Regions from separate parts of the Ferrovibrio sp. GW821-FHT12B10 genome, predicted to be linked through region 1. Evidence: riboswitches for the same ligand, from Rfam matches in the RefSeq annotation. Region 1 holds a riboswitch; the other holds the start of a gene.

Region 1 (4,413 bases):
GGCACGACGCGGGTGGCACCGAAGGCGCGTTCGTAATATTCCTTGTCGAAGATGTTGTAGATGTTGAGTGAGAGCTTGGCCGCGTCGGTAAGCTTGTAGAATCCCAACAGATCGACCTTGGTATAATAAGGCAGCAGGAAGGCGTCGTTTGTGCTGCTGCCAGCGCGGTCGTCGACTGCGGTGACGCCGCCGCCGAAACCGAGACCCTTCAGGGGACCGTTGAGGAATTCGTATACGGTCCACAGGCCGACGGTATGCATCGGGATATTCTGCAGTCTCGCACCGACCGGAATGGTGCTGTCTTTGGTCACTTCGGCATCGATATAGGCATAGCCGCCGATCACGCGCCATTCCGGTGTGATGGCGCCGGATATGTTGAGATCGAAGCCTTGGCTGCGTACTTCACCGGTCTGGATTTGCGTGGTGGGATCGGCCGGATTCGTGGCCAGCACACCCTGTTTGGTGATGTGAAACAGCGCGGCGGTTAGCCCTAGGCGCTTGTCGAAGAATTCCGTCTTCACCCCGGCCTCGTAACCCAGACCGGTTTCCGGCTCGAAGGGCTGGCCGCCGGCGGCGGTCGAGAAGCCGGTGTTGGAATCCATCACCGGACGGAAGGATTTTGCCACGCTGGTATAGACGGCAACCTCTGGCACGATCTTGTAGGTCAGGCCGGCACGTGGGCTGAAGCCGCGGCGCGACTGTGGCGCCGAGCGTCGGGTGGCGCGATCCTCGAACTCCTGCTCGAACCAGTCTGCGCGGAAGCCGAGCTGCGCTTGCAGTCGCTCAGTCAGTTCGATCTGGTCCTGAACGTAGAGCGCGTAGGTGTCTGAGACATCGAGCAGGTCGGAGAGCAACGCGGGCGTGACATTGCTCTGGCCGTAGACCGGATTGTAGATGTTGATGCTGCCGGCATTGCTACGGAACAGGTGTTCGCTGCCCCGGGCATGTTCGTATTCCACACCACTCAGCAGAGTGTGCTTGATGACGCCAGTATCGAAATGCCCCAGCAATTCAACCTGGCCAGTGGTGCTGTTCCAGTTGAAATCCCGCAGCGCACGTCGGCGGGTCAGAATGCCGGTGGCGGCGTTGAGGGCGTTGGCTTCGGTGGTGTAGCCATACAATGATCCGCTCTTGGCCTGCAGCGCGGTGCGCAGAGTCCAGTCGTTGTCCAGATCATGCTCGAGGCGGACCGAGGCGAGATAGTTCTCGTTTCTGATCTTGCCGTCGTTGGGCTCACCGAGGAACCGCGTGATCGGGATGGCGCCAACTTTTCCGTTCACCGCAACGACGCCGCGATCGAAGACGCGGTCGTCACGGATCGCTTCGGCCTCGATGGTCAGGCGGTTGCGGTCGTTGGCCTGCCAGGTCAGCACCGGCGAGAAGAACTGCCGCTCGGACGATACATGGTCGCGGAAGCTGTCGCGGCTTTCGACGGCCAGATTGGAGCGGCCGAGCAGGCTTTTGTCGTTGCTCAGGATGACGTTGCTGTCCAGCGTTCCGCGGAACAGGCCGTGCGTGCCGATTGTACCCTGCAGTACGCTGCTGTTCTCACCTAGTGGCTTTTTGGTGACGATGTTGATGAAGCCGCCGGGGTCGCCGCGACCATAAAGCGAGGCCGATGGACCGAGCAGCACATCCACCTGTTCGATATTGGCGGCATCGGAGGTCGCGTCGTAACGCCGGCTGCCTGTGAAGCCGTTCTTAGCCGAGTTGGTGGTCTTCAGGCCGCGCAGATTGAGTTCATAGAGATTGAGGCCACCGAAATTGTTGCCCTTGCTGGTGGCGGGCACATAGTCGAGCACGGCTTCGACATTGGTGCTGCCAATATCCTCCAGCACCTGCCTGGGCACCGGCACGACGGTTTGCGGCACGTCGATCAGTGGTGTGTCGGTCTTGGTCGCACTTGTGCTGCGCGGCGCGCGGTAGGACTCGCTGGTGTCGTTGTCAGTTGGTGCACTGCCTTCGACCTTCAGCGGCGGCAGAATGGTCGGCGCGGTTGTTTGTTGCGCCAAAGTGGCGGGTGCGACCAGGCAGACGAGGCTGGCGAGCAGGGCGCTAAGGCCCATCGGCTTGTAAAACATATGAAATCCCCCAGGAAGTTCAGATATTGATATATTATAACGTTATAATATATCAACTCTTAAGCAATGGAGAGCGTGGGGGCAAATCGAAAAGTTGGAAGGAATGGTCATGGCTAGGTCTCGGTGTGGCACGTCACCCGCACGCCGACGTCAGCCCGCCGTCCTCAGGACGGAAACCGACACATCGAGACACCCCGCCCAATGCGCGCACGCGTGACCACGGCTGACGGCAGGTCTCCTGGCTTGCGGGTCGTCGTGTTGCGTCGCCTTCCCAATGCGCTGGCATCAGTGGCTCAGGACGCAACACTCGCCGCTTACAGTTGCGGGGGCAGCTGCGGCATAGAGTGATAAAATCACCCGCACCGCATTCCCTGTTAGGCCCCGAAGGGCACCGTCATCGCAATGATAGGAAGAATGACCCGACAGGTCAAATGATCAGCGCGTGAAGCGCAATGTCACCGATGTCTCTGTGGTTTCAGTCCGCAGTGCGAAGCCGGCGCTCTTCGCCTGCTGCAGCATGTAGCGGCTGATCGCCGCCGCCGGTTCGGTCAGCTCAACCTGCGCCATATCCAGTCCGGCGGCCATATGCTCGTTCCAGCGCAGCATGGGACCTTCGCCACGGATGCTCCAGCCGTCGCCGTGCGGCGTCAGGCCGAGCGTGCCGCCGCGCGGCAGGGCTGCGCCAGCCTGAGCCAGTCCAAGCAACAGCGCCTTGCCCAGCGCCTTGGGCAGATCGGCATCCTGCTGCGGCAACTGCAGGGTCAGCTTGCCGCCGACGAAATAGGCCAGGGCCACGCGGGTCAGCTCCTGCAGATGCATGGTGTCCTGCAATCCGCCGGATGCGCCGAGCGCCAGCCGGAAAAACGCCAGCCGGCGCGCTGCATCACTCGCCGACTGCGCGATCAGCCCGATGGCTTCCTCGCGCATCGCGGCATCGGTTTCCTCGGCCAGCAGTTCGACGCCGTTGTTCACCGCGCCGATGCTGCCGGCAAGATCGTGGCAAAGCCGCGAACAGATCAGCGCGATCAGGTCGGTTGACTGGGCGGCAAACGGATTTCCCATGCGATTTCCCGGCTCGGCATATGGCAGGACTGTCCCGCCCTGTTTAGAATGTCCGCAACAGGCAGGCAACAGCGAGTAGTGCACATGCTGGCACCCTTTGCGCCGGGCGACTGGGTGGAGAATCCGCTGGAACGGGACTGGGGGCCGGGGCAAGTGCAGTCTGCCGTCGGATCGCGCGTCACCGTGAATTTCCTGCATGCCGGCAAGCGCCTGATCAACACCGAGCAGGTGTCGCTGAAGCCCGTGCGGCCCCCGGAAGACTGAATGACCCTCGACCTCAACCGGCTGGCCGTTGCCCTCCTGCCGCTCGCCCGCGCTGCCGGCGATGCGATCATGACGGTCTATGCCACCAACTTCGCCACCCGCAGCAAGGATGACCGCAGCCCGGTCACCGATGCCGACGACATGGCCGAGGCGATCATCCTCAAGGGCCTGCATGAACTGACGCCCGATGTGCCGGTGGTGGCCGAGGAGCAGGTGTCCAAGGGGCATATTCCGCAGATCGACGGCGCGTATTTCTGGTTGGTCGATCCGCTCGATGGTACGCGCGAATTCGTCGGCCGCAATGGCGAGTTCACGGTCAACATCGCGCTGATCGCCCATCGCAAGCCGGTGCTGGGCGTCGTGTCGGCGCCGGCGCTAGGCGATACCTGGCTCGGCCAGCCGGGCCTGAGCACGCGGCGGTTTCGCGGTCATGATGATATGGTTGGCGTGGTCGTGCGGGCGCGACCCGTGCCGCCGGTCGGGCCGATGGTGCTGACCAGCCGCAATCACCGTGAAGCGGAAGTTGATAACTTTCTCAAAAAGCAGCTGGCGCCGAATACCTGGACGGTGGGCAGTTCGCTGAAATTCTGCCGCATCGCCGAGGGCGAGGCCGATCTCTATCCGCGCTACATTTCGATCTCGGAATGGGATACAGCGGCGGGGCAGGCGGTGCTGGAAGGGGCCGGCGGCAAAGTGCTGACCTGGGACGACAAGCCGCTGGATTACGGCAAGCCGAATTTCCGTAATCCCGGTTTCCTGGCGCGCGGCGCCTAGACGCCAGACACCTAGACGCCAGACACCTAGACGATTGCGACGTCCACCAGGATAGCCGCATAGTGACAGGCGGCGGCGGCCAGCACGAAGACATGCCAGATCGCATTCTGGAACGGCAGCCGCTCCCACAGATGGAAGACGACGCCCAGGCTGTACAACGCGCCGCCGGTGATCAGCAGCACCAGGCCGGCCAGTGACGCGCTGCTGACCAGCGGCTGCAGCGCTGCCAGCA
Region 2 (4,413 bases), 650 kb from region 1:
TTCCACCAGTAGGCCAGGCCTGAGGCCACCGCCGTGAAACCGAAGAAAACCACCAGATTGGCGCGCACCGTTGCTGCCTCGCTCTGGCCACCGAGCCAGAGCAGCACCACCGGCGGACCGGGCAAAGCCGCCGCGCCGCCACTTAATCCTGCCAGCGCGCCGGTGGCCACAGTGGCCGGCAGGCTGAGATGGCCGCGATAGCGCCAGCCGGCTGCCATCATGCCCACCGCCAGAAGAATCAGGATACAGATCGTCCAGCGCATCACATCCGCATCGGCGATCACCAGCAGCGCCACGCCAAATGGCACGGCGACTACGGCGCTCAGCCCCAGTGGCAGCACCTCGCGCCACAGACAACGGCGCAACGCATCAGGCAGCAGGGCGAGTGCGGCCAGATCATCGGCGATAAAGAGCAGGATGGCGGCGAGCTTGGGCTCATAGAGCAGCCCGGCGATCGGCATGAACATCATGGCGCCGCCAAAGCCGGAAAACCCGCGTACCAGGCCCGCCAACGCCGCCGCGCCGGCGACGGCCCAGTAGCGTGGCTCGGTCAGGAAACCAAAAAGAGGATCAGCCAATCAGGATGACGATGCCGGCCAGCGCCACGGCGGCACCGGCGGCGCGGGTCAGCGATGGCAGATTGAGCTGCTGGGCCAGGCGCGCGGCCACCAAGCCGAAGCCATGCAGCAGCGCAGTGGCCAGCAGCATACCGCCGGCATAGACCAGCGCCTGCGAGGGATCGCCCATCTCGGTGCCATGGGCATGGCCGTGGAACAGCGCGAAGAGCGCAGTGACGGCCATGGCGGCAACCAGCGGCGGACGCGCGGCAAAGGCGACGATCAGGCCGAGCAGCAGCACCGACAGCGCGATGCCAGCCTCGACGCCGGGCAGCGCCACGCCGGCAAGGCCCAGACCGAAACCGGCGGCCATCGCGGTGACAAAACTGGCCGGCAGCAGCCAGAGCGCGCGTGGCTGCTTCGCGGATTGCTGCCAGGAATACTGCACGGCCCACAGACCGACGGCCAGCATGGCCATGAGATGATCAAAGCCGCCAAAGGGATGCGCGAAGCCAGCCGCGAAACCGCTCGCCTCCGGCTCGCCGCCGGGATGGCCCGGATGGGCCAAGGCAGGAACGGCGATGCTCGCCAGAAGAAGGACCGGCAGAGCGACCTGACCGAGCTTGGACTTGAACGACATGGCGACCTCTTTATATATGCGCGCCCTCAAGATGCGCGTGCGAACCACCCATTCCTTTGTGCCCCAAGCCGGCGGCGTTTGACAAGCATGGACCCGGTTTGACAAGACAAGACACTGGGCTTACGGTCCGCCGCGATGGTTCGCCAAGCCGCCTGTGACGGGCGGTATGGCGATGAAAAGGGAACGCGGTGCCGGATTCCTGTGCAGGCTTCTGTACAACTCCGAAAACCGCGGCAGCCCCCGCTACGGTAGGCGGCGAGCGGCGCGCAACAAGCCACTGGACCATACGATAACGGTCCGGGAAGGAGCGCTGACCGCGATAACCCGCGAGCCCGGAGACCTGCCATCAGCTTCAGTCGAAGCGGACGTGTCGGACGGGGTGTGCCGACAGCCGGCCTGTGCCATTCTGTCCTCCGCGACGGGATCGGCGGAAGCTTGGTCCGCGTCGGCGTCACAGGATCAGGACGCTAGCACATGCAGACGATTTCCAAGGGCAGTACCGCCAAAATTCCCGCCACCGTAGTCACCGGCTTTCTCGGCGCCGGCAAGACCACGCTGATCCGTCATCTCATCACCAATGCCAGGGGCCGGCGCATCGCGCTGATCGTCAATGAATTCGGCGAGGTTGGGATCGACGGCGACCTGCTGAAAAGCTGCGGCGCGCCCGATTGCACCGAAGACGACATCGTCGAACTGGCCAATGGCTGCCTGTGCTGCACGGTCGCGGACGATTTTCTGCCCACGCTGCAGAAACTGCTCGACCGCCCGAATCCACCGACCCATATCGTGATCGAGACTTCCGGCCTCGCCTTGCCGAAACCCCTCGTTCAGGCCTTTGCCTGGCCCGGCATCAAGAACCGCACCACCGTCGACGGCGTGGTGACGGTGGTGGACGCCGCCGCCGTGGCCGAGGGGCGTTTTGCCGATGACGAGGAGGCGCTGGCGCAGCAGCGCGCCGCCGACCCCAACCTGGATCACGACAATCCGCTGGAAGAACTGTTCGAGGACCAGCTCGGCTGCGCCGACCTGGTGCTGCTGAACAAGACCGATCTTCTGGATGAGGGTGCACTGGAGAATGTCCGGGCCGAAATTGGCGCGCATCTGCGTAGCGGCGTGAAGACGCTCGCGATCTCCAAGGGCGAGATCGCGGCCGACATCCTGCTTGGTCTGCATGCCGCCGCCGAGGACGACATTACTACGCGCAAGTCGCATCACGACAATGAAGACGACCACGACCATGAGGATTTCTTCAGCTTCGCGCTCACCCTGCCCGAACAGGACGCCCCCGATATGCTGCTGGACCGTCTGCTGCCCGTGATCATCGAGCACGACATCCTGCGCGTGAAGGGCTTTGTCGGCATCGCCGGCAAGCCCATGCGGCTTGTGCTGCAGGGTGTCGGCACGCGGCTGTCGCATTATTACGACCGCGACTGGGTTGGCAATGAAAGCCGCGCCACGCGTCTGGTCGTCATTGGTCGTGCCGGCCTGGATGAAGCGGCCATCCGCACCGCGCTCCTCGCCGCCTGACCGGATAAAGGCACCCCTTGCATCTGCTCAATGCCATACCCGGCGGCACGACGACAGCGGATGGCGCTGTCGACCTGCGGCAGTCCCCGGGCGAGATCGTGGTGCTGAGCGCTGCCGATTCCGAACTGGCGGCGCTCAGTGCCGCCTGCGCCGGACTGAACGACGACTTCCCTGCCTTGCGTCTGGCCAACCTGCTGCAGCTGAGCCATCCCTACGCTGTCGACCTCTATGTCGAGAACGTGATCGCACAGGCCAAGCTGGTGATCGTGCGGCTGCTGGGTGGTCAGAGCTACTGGGCCTATGGCGTCGAGCGCCTGAGCGATGTCTGCCGTGCGCGCGGCATCGCGCTGGCCTTCCTGCCCGGTGATCGTCAGGCCGATCCGGGCCTCGACGGGTTCTCCACCGTCACCGACGAAACCCGCGCCGAGCTGTTCAGCTATTTCCGCGAAGGCGGCGTCGAGAATCTGGGCAACGCACTGCGCTATGCCGCCTCCATTATCGGCCGCGCTGAGGATCCGCCGCCGGCGCGGCCACTATCCGCTGCCGGTCTCTACTGGCCCGGCCTGCACAACCCCGACCTGGATTCGCTGCGCCATGTCTGGGCCGAGACGCATCGCGGCATACCCCATCCGATCTGCGCCATCGTCTTCTATCGCGCGCTGATGCAAGCCGGTGACATCGCCGCCATCAACGCACTGATCGACAGCTTAAGCCGCGAAGGCCTGCATCCGCTGCCCATCTATGTCACCAGCCTGAAGGATGGCCTGTCGGCCGACCTGGTCGGTGCGCTGCTGGATCAGGCCCTGCCCGACGTCATCCTCAACACCACCAGCTTCGCCATCGGCAATCCGAATGGCAGCAGTCCGAACGGCGGGCCGCAGAATGAAGATCCACTCGGGCAGTGCGACTGCCCGGTGCTACAGGTGGTGTTTGCTTCCGGCCCGCGCGAGGACTGGGAAGGCGGCACGCGCGGCCTGAATGCACGCGATCTTGCCATTGCCGTGGCGCTGCCCGAGATCGACGGCCGCATCATGACGCGTGCGGTTGCCTTCAAGGCTGAAGCCATTTTCGATACCCGTACCGAATGCAGCATTGTGCGCATGCAGCCGGTGCCTGAGCGCTGCCTCTATGTGGCAAAGCTGGCCTGCGCCTGGTCGCGGCTGGCACGGCTGGCCCCGGCCGAGCGCAAGGTGGCGCTGGTGCTGGCCAACTATCCAAACCGTGACGGCCGCATCGGCAATGGCGTCGGCCTCGACACGCCGCAGAGCGCAGTGGAAATATTGCGCGCCATGAAAGACGCCGGCTACGAGCTGAACGCTCTGCCGGTCAGTGGCAACCGCCTGATCGAGGCGCTGCAGGAAGGTGTCACCAACGATTTCGCCCGTGCCGCCGGGCGCCGCATCCGCGCCACCTATCCGCTGGCGCTGTATCGCCGCTTCTTCGAAACCCTGCCGGCATCCGTGCAACAGGCCGTGCTGGCACGCTGGGGCGATGCCGAGGCCGATCCTTTGCTGCATGACAGCCCTGATGGCAGCGGCTTTACCCTGCCCGTGCTGCCGCTGGGCAATGTCGCGGTGATGATCCAGCCGGCGCGCGGCTACAACATCGATCCCTCGCGCAGCTATCACGATCCCGATCTGGTGCCGCCGCACAACTACCTCGCCGCCTATGCCTGGCTGCGCGAAAGTT

Evidence for each region. A riboswitch is a leader RNA that binds a small molecule or an ion and turns the genes downstream of it on or off. The one in region 1 is predicted to bind cobalamin.
Region 2: linked by a shared signal. The riboswitch ahead of cobW (cobalamin biosynthesis protein CobW) and the one ahead of AC1RRT_RS06655 (TonB-dependent siderophore receptor) in region 1 are both predicted to bind cobalamin.

The regions. Positions count from the first base shown of each region.
Region 1 is NZ_JBXAQT010000001.1:1,307,035-1,311,447, reverse strand. It holds gene AC1RRT_RS06655 (TonB-dependent siderophore receptor) at 1-2,081, opposite strand, end outside; cobalamin riboswitch at 2,293-2,492, opposite strand; gene AC1RRT_RS06650 (histidine phosphotransferase family protein) at 2,517-3,143, opposite strand; gene AC1RRT_RS06645 (DUF3553 domain-containing protein) at 3,228-3,407, shown strand; gene cysQ (3'(2'),5'-bisphosphate nucleotidase CysQ) at 3,408-4,181, shown strand; gene trhA (PAQR family membrane homeostasis protein TrhA) at 4,208-4,413, opposite strand, start outside.
Region 2 is NZ_JBXAQT010000001.1:1,960,988-1,965,400, reverse strand. It holds gene AC1RRT_RS10025 (sulfite exporter TauE/SafE family protein) at 1-578, opposite strand, end outside; gene AC1RRT_RS10020 (HupE/UreJ family protein) at 571-1,197, opposite strand; cobalamin riboswitch at 1,317-1,559, shown strand; gene cobW (cobalamin biosynthesis protein CobW) at 1,672-2,724, shown strand; gene cobN (cobaltochelatase subunit CobN) at 2,742-4,413, shown strand, end outside.